3 regions of the Peribacillus sp. YIM B13482 genome follow, and region 3 is predicted to be linked to each of the others. Evidence: a T-box and tRNA genes for the amino acid it is inferred to sense, from the RefSeq annotation. Region 3 holds a T-box; the other regions hold tRNA genes.

Region 1 (4,264 bases), on a different contig from region 3:
CAAGGTTAAGGAAATACTGACTGTCGGTAATCATTGCTTACTTCATTTGTCGTGAAGGAAAGAGATGAAATCAAGAAAAGACAAGCCGAGGGCAGCGCAGTAGCAAAGAAGAAAGAGTCGTCCAGCCTTAGCATGCGAAGGACTGGGAGAAGTATTACGAGCAGTAAAGTAAAAGAGATACAGCGGGGCAGGTCATGGAATCATTGGGTATGTCTCAGGCAATTCTACTACATCGAGAATTTGGTGATCTAATTGATACATAATACAATCAATGATAACTAAGCAATAGGAGGAAAACAGGAGTGTATAGATTAGATGCAGTCAATAATAGATTAGAAGAAATCCAAGAAACTACTTTCACCGAAAATGATTTGAAAGAGCGGCAACACATCGAAGAGTGGATACGTAAAAGCCCAGATGTATTAGGTGAAGACCTACTGATAATTGCCCATGAATACGATAAATTTGAAGTGAATGAACGGCTAGACCTTCTAGCGATCGATAAAGAAGGTAATTTAGTGATCATTGAAGTGAAAAGAGACGCAACGGGTAGCAATGCCGACTTCCAAGCTCTGAAATATGCTTCATATTGTGCAAGACTAAGTCCAAATGATATTCTGGAGACTTACGAAGAATATGTAAAGGTGAATTCTGCAGTAACTAATGCTAAGGATGAACTGATGGAATTTTTAGAAGTGGAGATCGAAGAGGAATTAAACAATATCCTTAACAACAGCCAACGGATTATCATAGTTGGAAAAGATATTGATAAGAGAATTCTTTCCGTTTGCACATGGTTGTATGAGAATAGCATTGATATAAAATGTGTAACGATTAAACCTTATAAGTTGGAGGATCAGATCATCTTAGACACAAATCAAATTATTCCACCATATAAGCTTGAGGACTATTATATTAATAAGAAGACTACAGCTAAAGAACGAAAAATTAGCATAGATCAAGATGTATCAACCTTTTTGAAGGAATTTCAAACTTCGTAAATACGAAAACGGAATATACGGCTCGCTATGGTGGCAAAAGAGATTACTTTGTCGGACATCAGTTTTTGAACATTCCGTGGAAGTTTGTTTTTGTTTATAAGAAAGACCGAACAGCCTCCGTATTTATTGAGTCTTATAAAAAAGAGGGAACAGACTTAATTCGATCCATTGCTTCTAATCACCTTGAAGAATTAAGAGTGTTATTAGGATGCGAAGTGGAATTAATTAGAGGCTCAAGAAACACAGATCTTTATAAGTTAGTTGCTAAGTTAAACTTCTTTGAGCATCAGTCCTTTGATGAATGTGTCAGTCAGTATACAAACACTTTTGTGAAGTATCAACAGTTCTTAAAAGCCAAAGTTCGTCATTCTTGAAATAAATGGTAGTTGGTGAAATTTAACTGTTTATTTGATGGCTCAAATGTTAAGTCATCACGAGAGACACGTTCTTCACCTTTTTTGTCCCGTGCAGTGGATTTGTTAAGATAACATCAAAGTTAGAACTTCTTGAACAATCTATTTTGTCTAAAGCTTTCCAAGGAGAACTTGGAACAAATGACCCAAGTGAAGAAAATGCTATTGATATTTTAAAAGAATTGCTACAGAACAAGCTAAATAATTGTAAGAAGGCATCCATCTAAATAGTGGATGTTTTTTTATTGTATCAATAGAGAAAGTTGTTTCTAAAGTAGGAGTGCGAGTGTCATTGTATTGGATTAATACTTGAATGATGTAATATACTAGCCAAGCTAACAATGATGTCATTGAGCCTATATAGGTGTTTCATAGGAATGCTTGCCAAATGGTTTGAGTATTTGTTAGTCGTAATTCTAACCCACCTCAAAATATAATATTACTAGTATTGCAATGAGTATTATACTAAGTTATAATAAAAATCACGATTACGGTCTAAGTTCGAAAAGTGACCGTTATACTGAACTGAAGAAAAACAGCGATACGTCTCAGTAGCTCAGCTGGATAGAGCAACGCCCTTCTAAGGCGTCGGTCGGGAGTTCGAATCTCTCCTGGGACACTAACAGAAAAAAGCCAAAACCTTCTAAAGGTTTTGGTTTTTTTACTTTTTCTGAGCTGTTTTAGGTTACCGAGGGAATATGAAATGAACGTAGAAAGAATGCATTTCCTTTTGCATCCATTGAATTAATATTGGTTGTATGCAGAAAAGAAGTTTTTTATTTCGTATTTATCGCAGGTGGATGATCTTTTATGTCGAACTTGTTATGAATAAGGAGATGTTTAAATGAATAAAGATAGATTATTCAAGTTCATTCAAACTTCCACTCGGGGCAATTTCTTTTCAGTCGAAATATCCGAAGATGGAACTAAGGTAGTCCAATTAGCCAAGGAGCTAGAAAAAGAGGGAAGAATCAAGTTGAGGGAATGCTCGCGAAAAGAACAAGGTGTTTATCTGGAAGGAATACTTAAGTTTGTGCCAAGCTAATACTTAATAAGCTTTAACAAAGGACTTATACTACGAATTTCATATGCCCCATAGAAAAAAGGATCCAATCATGGATGCTTCAAACTGCAGACAAACTCGATGAAAATTGAGTTTGTCTGCAGTTTTTTTGGGTTTGTACAATTTGAACGTTACCTCAAGGCACTCGCTTTCCGCGGGCGGTCCGCCCTTGGCGCCTTTGTGCCTGCGGGGTCTCCCCTGAGCGCGCTTTTCTAAGCAGAAGTCTCGCACACCCGTTCCAAAGAAGGCCCCTTGTGTCTACAAACTGAAGCATGATGCTTTTTTTTTATATTTATCAAGTTCTATTTAAGGTTTGGAGCTTTTATCATCTTCTTCACTTAGTTGATTTGTACTTGATTGGGTTTGTAAAAGTATTTCATAATCGTATAACGTAATTCTGGCAGTGATGCCTTGAATTGTTCCGATAAATGATGAAATGCCAAATCGTTATGGTTTGGTTTGAAGAAACAATCTGTTCGTGTTCATCTTTCAATGATATATCCTCCTCTAAAAGCTTTATCGCTCTTATACAGCATATTATTTAGATAGGCTCTTTTCGTAAAGATTGTTGTTTTTAAAACGAAACTATTTAAGGTTGATTGGAGCGGAAGTGCGAGACTCCTGCGGGAGCAGCGGGACAGGTGAGACCCCACAGGCGTTTACGCCGAGGAGGCTCACCGCCCGCCCCGCGGAAAGCGAGCATCTGGAGGGGAATCAACCACAACTCACTACCTGGTAAATAGCAACAAAGTATGTGAAAACAGCCTTTAGATAAGATAGATGAAGGCTATATTTCGACATTTACGCTCCACCATTATTAATTGCATTATAGCGGAATAGTACCAGGGGGATCATTAACTTGATTGAATGGTGAAAGGTCCATCTCCCGGCTCCCTGAAATTTTGTTCACTACCCTGCCACCCTCGTTTTATGAATCCCTTCCGACTTTCAAGAATGCTGGTATAATCCGTATATCCTTTGGTGCAATTATAAAAAAAACCGTAAAAACATTGACATAATTCAAACAAATTAATATTATGTTTAGTATATTATAAACTTTATGAGGAAGTGTTTGGTTTTATGAAGGACGCTGAAATGTTTTGGAGCGCATCCCAAGATGAGCTTAAACAAGGGTATATCGAAGAAGGGAGCCAGTATATTTGTTTACTGTGCGGACTTGCAATTGAAAAGGGAATAGTATATCCGGAAGATGGGGTTCTTTATGAAGCTGAGAGGTATATGCGGATTCATATTGAGCGTGCACATCGTTCCGTTTTTGAATACTTGATTGATCTGGATAAAAAACTTACAGGTCTTACGGTCCACCAAAATCGCCTTCTTCGCCTTTTTTACCAGGGGAAGAATGATGCTGAGGTTCAGGAGGAAATGGGGATTGGAAGTTCTTCCACAATTCGTAACCATCGCTTTGTGTTGAAAGAGAAAGAGCGGCAGGCTAAGTTGTTTTTAGCCATGATGGAACTTTTGAAAGATAAAGATGAATATGCGCCGGCGTTCATCCCCCTTCATCAAAAAGCAAGGATGGTCGATGATCGTTATAACGTTACCGAGGATGAAAAGATTACTGTGCTGAAAAAGTATTTCCCTAAAGGCAGTCAGGGTGGATTAAAGTCTTTCCCGCCAAAAGAAAAACAAAGGCTAATCATTCTCCTGGAAATTACGAAGCGTTTTGAAAATGAGCGAAAATACGAAGAAAAAGAAATCAATCAAATATTGGGTGCCGTTTATCATGATCATGTTTTATTGAGAAGATATTTAATAGAATATGG
Region 2 (4,264 bases), on a different contig from region 3:
GAGCTTTGTTTTCATATCCGTAACGATTTCGCTTGCCTTATCATTTTCTCCCGTTGCCTTTCCAATCATTTCAATAGATTCATAGACTTGGTCAAAGCTTTGTGCATCATTGACTACAAGGACATCTATTCCAGCATCCTTAAGCTGCTTTAAACCCTCATTCGAATTATGGGCACTTGATGCATGGGCAAGAACAAGGTCGGGCTTCATGGAGACAATCAGCTCCGTGTTCATTTCCATTCCGCCAACTTTTTTAATTTTTTTCGTTTCTTCCGGGTAATTATCATTGTCGGATACACCAACGACCTTTTTACCTAAACCAAGTGCAAATACCACTTCTGTATTACTTGGTATCAACGTAACGATTTTCTTCGGTTTTTGTTCTATCGTTACTTTTTCGCCCGTTGCATCTTTAATCGTAATCGGGAAAGCGTCGTGTTGAGCATGATTCGTTTGCTGCTTTTCTTTTCCTTCATCAGTAGCGCCACTGCAGCCAACCATCATGCCTGCAGTAAGCAACATCAACAATATCAAACCAAAAATCTTCTTCATTTTCATTCCCCACAATCTTTTCATTTAATTTCTTCACCTAATAATCTCGGAAGATGCACCCAAAACAAAAAGCACCTCCCGTTAAACGGAAGATGCTTGTATGGCAACAATATCATTACGGACTCTTAGGGTCTGCCACACACCTTCCCATCCGCGTAGGTTACAGGTGTACGAATCTTGGCAGGTCTCCTGGCTCATGGTCATCGTCAACGGCACCTTCCCATATCCCATACAGTGGTACACAGCCGTCAGCTCCCAAATACAGTGGCGGGACCGCGCTGGCATTTCACCAACTTCCCTTTTAAGTCATTAAGACACCAAATCGTTCATATGTATATAATTTTCACTGCCTTCATTATACACCATGTAAGAATCGATTATTATATGATTTTTCTGAACAAGTTTGAAATGCACCGTCCATTTTCAATGATTTGAAGCATTTTCTATCAGCGACGCGAACCCATCGACTGATAATCCAGGTGAAATCCGAACTCGATGCAAGGCATACATCCCTTGGTCCCTTGAAGCTCCTCCAGGTTCAGTAGTGACTGCCATCTTGTATCCAGCTTCTTCTGAAAGCCTGAGACTCTCTTCATTATAACGACCAACTGGATAGGAAAGCACTGTCGTGTCCTGTTGCAGGATACGATCGAACAGATCCTTTGACTGGACCATTTCCGCTTCTTGCTGCTCTGCCGTCATTCGGTTCAGCTCCAAATGGTTGATAGTATGGCTTTCGATCGAAATCCCATTCCCGCTCATCTCCATCATTTGATTTTCAGTCAGGTGATGACCTTTATCGATGGACTTCCCGATCATGAAGACAGTCGCTTTCATATCATATTCTTTTAGTATATGGAAAGCGTCCGTGTAGTTATCTGTATAGCCATCATCAAAAGTAAGCCAGACACACTTTTCACTCGGCATCCGATTTTCGGTTAAAACGAGAAATGCTTCTTCAGGGGATAATGTATAGTAACCATTTTCCCGAAGCCAAGTCATTTGTAATCGGAATTCCTCTTTTGGTACCCGAAGGCCATTGCCTTCAGAAATGCTATGATACATCAATATTGGAAGCTGTACCGCGGACTCGGCCGTTATCCAGTCTCTCGTATCGATTCGTTCAGTATATAATTCGTCCTCCGAATCCTGCCCAGTGTCATTCTCCGCTGCTGCAGCCACTTCAATGTTATCTTCCGTGATCGGCGCAGCCGTCTTTGTGCCTATACCCTCTAAAATCCCTTGTGAGCATGCCGGTAAAATTAAAATCCCCAGCAGCGTCACCATCCATAAAACTCTATAATTCCCCACTATCATTCTCCTAATTTTTTCTAGCATTATAGTACCAGAAAACCAGGAAATAATAAAGTATTCCATTTAATGAAGAGTAAGGAAACAGGAGAGCTGAGTGCCCCCTAAGCGTCTAGATGTTTTTTTTCATAATTATTATTGCTATTAACTTGAAAAGTTTGCCTATAAGAAATATAATAAATAAGTCGTCGACTTTTTTATATGTCCCAGTAGCTCAGCAGGATAGAGCGACAGCCTCCTAAGCTGTAGGTCGTAGGTTCGATTCCTATCTGGGACGCTAAAGTTTATAAGCCCTGTTATAATGCGGTTTCTCCGTGTTGTAGCAGGGTTTTTTTCTGTTGGCATGACCGTAAAAGCCGTAAATTGTATGTAGGATAAAAGCACTTCTGTACGTAGGAAACAGTGATATTCCATTTCACTATTATCTTTCTATGTCTGGAGGTGCTTTTTTTATGAAAAAACACGTTATTAAACAGCGTGGAACAGCGTTAAAGGAACGGAAATTGACCAGTAAGACTACGGAAAGTTTCACAATTGAATACACACTGCAAGAAGCCTTAGATATTTTTCTCCGTGCAAAAGTTGCTGAAGGTGTCCGACAGCGAACATTGGGCGAATATGTACGGCACATTAGGTACCTAACGGAATACTTATCTGTTTATCATCCGTCTTTTATGAAATGAAAAAACTAGTCGCTTTTGGGTCCATGTAACCTGCACGATGGAGCCAAGCATGAAACATAGAACCAGTTAGAAGAATCTCATTAATATCTACTCGATCAAGTTGGAGGGGATTAATGACCCTTATTGTAATTGGCTGAAGAAACAAAGGCACAAAAAAAGGAAGAGGGACTACAAAAGTCCCTCTTCCTTTTTCACTTTATTTTTTTGAAATTTTTCTTAATAAATATAAAGCGTATATGATAGCTGGTATAGCTCCAATCATTAAAATCATGTTTATTAAACCAAATATAAAATAAGAAGGCGATACATTCATTTTAATTCAACTCCATTAAAAATTTTAGTCTCTATATGAATATTTTTGATAAACACGAGCATATTTACTATTTTTATTTAAAAGAGTAAGTTTGAGAGAACTAGTAAGACTTACATAGCCATTAGAAACGCTACCACTCAATTTATAATTTCCTACAGCATTCATATCATAACCTATTTTTTCAGCTTTTGAATCAGTAACATCACATGAAGCATCTACATTTGACCAAGTAGACCTTTTGTTCCTGCTACAGAACAATATCTCATTTTCAACCCATAATTACCAACAGAATAATGATTACCTAATTTTAAGGTAGCAACAACCACCCCTACACTTTTTAATTTAACCCAAGCAGTATACAATCTTTCTCCATAATCTTTAGGTTCATGACGCCATGGCCCCATCTTTGTAGAGGTAATTGCCAGAGCCTGTATGCTTCTTGAATTACTGTTATCAACTTCATCTGTTGAACTAAGTTCAACAGATGAACCATCGCTTAATTCTATTGTTGTAGGTCCTTCAGAATTAACATTTGATTCGTCTGATAAAGCTTTCTGCTTTACCTCCCTTTTTTGAATTCAAATTGTAGTTATCATGATATGTATCGGATAAATCTTTGAAATTGGATGGTAAATAATAATTAAAAATCTAAAATATTACCATTCTTGAACATTCAGTGAACATTAATTTTAAATGGCACTAATTATTTAAATTAAGAAGATAGCCGGCTTCGTAATGGTAATATGTAGAAGAAGGGTCAGGGGGAGCATTTTATGGAAAAGGTAAATTTCGTTGAGTTAAAGCATTTTTCAGATGAATATTCCGAAAAGCTAAATCAGTTTGAACTGCCTGAAGAACAAGGTCTATTTACTGCCTTGCCAAACAAGTTTACAGACGTAACAAAAGGGCAGCATCGTATTGTCATTTTAAGTGATGATGAACCTGTGGGTTTCTTTTTACTGCATTCAACAGATCGCGTAAAAGAATATTCGACTAACCCCAATGCCATATTGCTGACCGCATTATCAGTTGATTATAAGCAGCAGGGAAAAGGCTATGCAAAACAAGGCATGCTCCTACTGGACGAGTTTGTTAAATCAGAATTTCCTAATTGCGATGAAATTGTATTAGCTGTCAATCATAAGAACATCCCCGCACAAAAGCTGTATGTTAGGGCTGGATTTCATGATACGGGTTTGAGAAAGTTTGGAAATATCGGCGAACAATATATTATGAATTTAACCATTTAATTCATATTCATTTTTTTATTTCGATAAATATCTGCAGAAAAATAATGGATATACATTACAGCTGGTATATAATTACACTTTTTTAAAAAGAAATGTTTGAACCTGTCCCATCCGGGTATACAAATACTGTAAGACATTCTCACCAAAGGAGATGA
Region 3 (4,264 bases):
ATTAATGACCATACAAAATACTAAAAACTTGAGAAAACAAATTGCTCCTTTTGAACAATCAACAACAAAAGAAAGTATATGGCAGATCATCAATACGTTAGGGCCGTTCATTATTTTATGGTACCTGGCATATATAAGTCTTTCGGTTTCTTACTGGTTAACGTTAATTCCAGCTGTGTTGGCTGCTGGCTTCTTGACAAGAATTTTCATCATTTTTCATGATTGTACGCATCATTCATTTTTCAAAAGCCGCCGTGCGAATAGAATAGTCGGGACAGTCATGGGTGTTTTGACTGTATTCCCTTTTGATCAATGGGGGCATGAGCATTCTGTGCATCACGCAACAAGTGGCAATTTAGATAAGCGGGGTACAGGGGATATTTGGACCCTTACGGTGGATGAATATTTGGCTGCGCCGCTTAGACTTCGTTTTGCCTATCGTTTTTATCGTAATCCATTGGTAATGTTTGGGATAGGTCCGATTTATGTTTTCCTTCTTAAAAATAGATTTAACCGAAAAGGTGCTAGAAAGAAGGAAAAAATGAACACCTATTTGACGAATGTATTAATCGTTGGTTTAGTGGCATTGCTTTGCCTTGCAGTAGGCTGGCAGTCATTTCTTTTAGTACAAGGTTCCATTTTCTTAATATCAGGTTCAGTGGGCATTTGGCTGTTTTACGTCCAGCACACATTTGAGGACTCTTATTTTGAAGAAAATGAGGAGTGGGAATATGTATTGGCAGCAGTGGAAGGAAGTTCTTTTTATAAGCTACCAAAACTGATGCAGTTCCTTACTGGTAATATCGGTTACCATCATGTTCACCATTTAAGTCCTAGGGTACCTAACTATAAACTGGAAAATGCACATAATAATACAGAGCCTTTAAAGAACGTACCAACGATTACTCTTGCTACAAGCTTACAGTCGCTCCGTTTCCGCTTGTGGGATGAGAAAAACAAGAATTTTGTTGGCTTTAAAGACATAAAATATTTAACGAAAAAAAGTGTTTCCGCTCAAGTGAAATCTGAATTGTAACGTTCATGAATCATTCCAGACTCCCTTAATAATCCTTGGATTTTGGGGAGTCTTTTCTTCATATAACGACTCAATAAAGGAGAGAACTTAAAATGATCCGAATTGTCATTGCAGAGAATCAGCAAATGCTGTTAGAGGCAATTAGTTCTCTACTCAATCTTGAAGAAGATATAGAAATTGCCGGGCAAGCCAGTAATGGAGAAGAAGCGATTACTCTTGTGCACCAATTAAAGCCGGATGTTTGTATCATGGATATGGAGATGCCTGTAAAGAGCGGGCTTGAGGCAGCTGAAGCTTTAAAGTCATTTGAATGCAAAGTGATTATTTTAACGACATTTCGAAGGACTGGTTATTTTCAACTTGCTTTAAAAGCTAATGTAAGTGGTTATTTATTGAAGGATAACCCGAGTGAAGAGTTAGCCTCCTCGATTCGCAGCGTAATGGATGGCAAGCGAATATACTCCCCTGAACTTATGGATGAGTCTTCCAACAATAATGACCAGGAAATGGGTGTGTTAGGCCTGTTAGCCGATGGTCAAACCACACTTGACCCCTCAAATCAGCAAAGCAACACAATTGGGACCGTAAGGAAATACTTTTCGACTATCAAGGATAAAATGAAGTTACCGGCTGGCTAGATGGATTTGGGATAGAGACTTTATGACAGGGTTAGATCAGAAATCCTGTGTTGACACGTTTTTTAAAATTGTGTACGATGGATTAAATCATAATATTGAAAATTCTGTGATAAAGAGAGTAGTTCATTTTGAAATGGAAAGCGAGTTAGGGATGGTGTGAGCCTAATGCAGGACGGATGAATGAAACGCACTTTGGAGAAATTTCTTGAAACGTCCAGTAGAGAACATCGGGGAGTCACCTCGTTAACAATGGAAAGTGGTCACAAATTGTGGCAACTAGAGTGGTACCACGGGAAACTATGCTCTCGTCTCTTATTTAGAGACGGGGGCTTTTTTGTTTAGGAGGGAAAAATGACGATGAATAAACCAATTGCAGCCTTAATTTCAACTGCTTTGAACAATGAAATGCCAACAAGTGAAATAGAAAAATTAATGGAAAAGCCTAAATTGATGGAGTTAGGTGATGTCGCCTTTCCATGCTTTACTCTTGCAAAAAAGTTGAAAAAGTCACCTCAAGTGATTGCGTCTGAAATAGCTGAACAATTAAACAGTAAGTTGATCCAAGAAGTGAACGTAGTGGGTGGTTATCTGAACATCTTCGTCAATCAACAGATTGTGACGGAAAATGTGTTGCAAACCATATTAAGTGAAAAGGATAAGTATGGCGGAAAGCAGCCTGTACAGGGAAATGTCGTGATTGATTATTCATCCCCGAATATTGCCAAGCCTTTTTCCATGGGGCACTTACGCTCAACGGTCATAGGAAATGCACTGGCTAACATTGCTGAAAAAAATGGCTACAATGCCGTGCGTATTAATCATCTAGGGGATTGGGGCACGCAATTCGGCAAATTGATTGTCGCGTATAAGCTGTGGGGAGACAAGGAGGCAATCGAAGCTTCCCCGATTCAGGAATTATTGAAAATCTATGTGAAGTTCCATGAAATGGCTGAAACGGATGAATCGTTGAATGAACAAGCACGCGCTAGCTTCAAGTCGCTTGAAGATGGGGACGAGGAGGCACTGGCACTATGGAAATGGTTCAGGGATGCCTCTCTAAAAGAATTCGATACGATTTATGATTTATTGGGCATCCGTTTTGATTCCTATGCTGGCGAAGCGTTTTACAATGACAAAATGGATGTTGTTGTCGAGGAACTAAAAGAAAAAGGCCTGCTTACCCTATCCGAAGGTGCCTATGTCGTGCAATTGGAAGATATGCCGCCTTGTTTGATTACGAAAACGGATGGTGCGACACTTTATGCCACGCGTGATTTAGCCGCGGCATTGTATCGTAAAGAAAAGTATGAGGCGAAGAAAACATTTTATGTTGTAGGAAATGAACAATCCCTGCACTTTAAACAACTCTTTAACGTCATTGGAAAAATGGGGTACGATTGGTCAAATGACTTACAGCACGTAGCATTTGGCATGATGTTAAAAGACGGTAAGAAAATGTCGACACGTAAAGGGAAAGTCGTGCTGCTTGCGGATGTTTTGGCAGAGGCAATCGAAACGGCGAAGCGCAATATTGAAGAAAAAAATCAAGCGCTTGAACAGAAAGAACTGGTTGCAAGACAGGTCGGTGTCGGAGCGGTAATCTTTAATGATTTAAAAAATAATCGGATGAATGATATTGACTTTTCATTAGAGCAAATGATGAATTTTGAGGGAGAAACGGGTCCATATGTACAGTACACATTTGCGCGTATTTCATCATTGCTGGAAAAAGGTGAATTTAAAGAACAGGTTATCCATTTTGACGCTTTAGGAGAATATGCTTGGTCAGTCATCCAACTGCTTGAGCAGTACCCGATCATTGTCCAAAAATCATTTGAACAAGCCGATCCATCACAAATCGCGAAATTCAGCTTGCATTTATCGCGTGCATTCAATAAGTATTATGCACATACGAAAATCTTAGTTGAAGATGAATGGAAACAAATGAAGCTCTCATTCGCTTTTTCCGTGGCAGTTGCATTAAAGGATGCGCTAAGTTTATTGGGAATTTCAGCGCCGAATAAAATGTAAAGTTAAAGAGTCCTTGCATTAGCGAAGAAAACTGAATAAAAAAAGAATCCATTTTGATCAATTTTCCTTCAAAATGGATTCTTTCAAAATAAAATGGAAGCAAAAAACGCCTACTCGATGACATCGAACCATAACGGGGATTTATCATCAGGTTCACCATTGTAATTGATCGTGATTTCCTCGCCAGCCTTTATATCTTTATGTGCATAAAAGTCTATCGTTAAATCTTCTAAATTATTATCGAATGTCGCATTTGGAGTGTATGAATGATTGAATAGTGAACCATTTCCTAAGGCAATGACAGTTTCATCATCATCTCCCCAATAGAAACAGTGATGAAAGAGTGCGGTTTTCTTTAGATATTTCCATTCATGTTTGGGTGAAATGATGACAGGTGATACCTCAATGAGTTCATCTTTTTTAATATCCCTTGTAGCATATACTCCCCTGCCATACTTCCCCGTATTTTTAATGCAGATTGGTGACACGGAAGCAACTCCCCTTTTTCGGTCCTGTTTGGCTATCAGTTGTGTCGTGGCATTTTTTTCATCTAGGCCAC

Evidence for each region. A T-box is a leader RNA that pairs with one kind of tRNA and senses whether it is charged. The one in region 3 lies ahead of argS (arginine--tRNA ligase), so its partner is inferred to be a tRNA-Arg.
Region 1: it has a tRNA-Arg gene. The T-box ahead of argS (arginine--tRNA ligase) is inferred to sense a tRNA for this amino acid. The anticodon was not compared.
Region 2: it has a tRNA-Arg gene. The T-box ahead of argS (arginine--tRNA ligase) is inferred to sense a tRNA for this amino acid. The anticodon was not compared.

The regions. Positions count from the first base shown of each region.
Region 1 covers NZ_JBHZPF010000002.1:65,240-69,503, reverse strand. Annotated here, with positions in the region: gene ACFX4L_RS01875 (endonuclease NucS domain-containing protein) at 303-1,001, shown strand; gene ACFX4L_RS01870 (hypothetical protein) at 1,067-1,375, shown strand; tRNA gene ACFX4L_RS01865 (tRNA-Arg) at 1,960-2,033, shown strand; gene ACFX4L_RS01860 (hypothetical protein) at 2,259-2,459, shown strand; gene ACFX4L_RS01855 (DUF2087 domain-containing protein) at 3,558-4,264, shown strand, end outside.
Region 2 covers NZ_JBHZPF010000007.1:91,070-95,333, forward strand. Annotated here, with positions in the region: gene ACFX4L_RS06235 (ABC transporter substrate-binding protein) at 1-552, opposite strand, end outside; cobalamin riboswitch at 715-889, opposite strand; gene ACFX4L_RS06240 (polysaccharide deacetylase family protein) at 976-1,878, opposite strand; tRNA gene ACFX4L_RS06245 (tRNA-Arg) at 2,067-2,140, shown strand; gene ACFX4L_RS06250 (hypothetical protein) at 2,316-2,546, shown strand; gene ACFX4L_RS06255 (GNAT family N-acetyltransferase) at 3,633-4,109, shown strand.
Region 3 covers NZ_JBHZPF010000030.1:44,111-48,374, reverse strand. Annotated here, with positions in the region: gene desA (Delta(5) desaturase DesA) at 5-1,036, shown strand; gene ACFX4L_RS15245 (response regulator) at 1,129-1,674, shown strand; T-box leader at 1,772-1,990, shown strand; gene argS (arginine--tRNA ligase) at 2,026-3,705, shown strand; gene ACFX4L_RS15235 (SET domain-containing protein) at 3,816-4,193, opposite strand.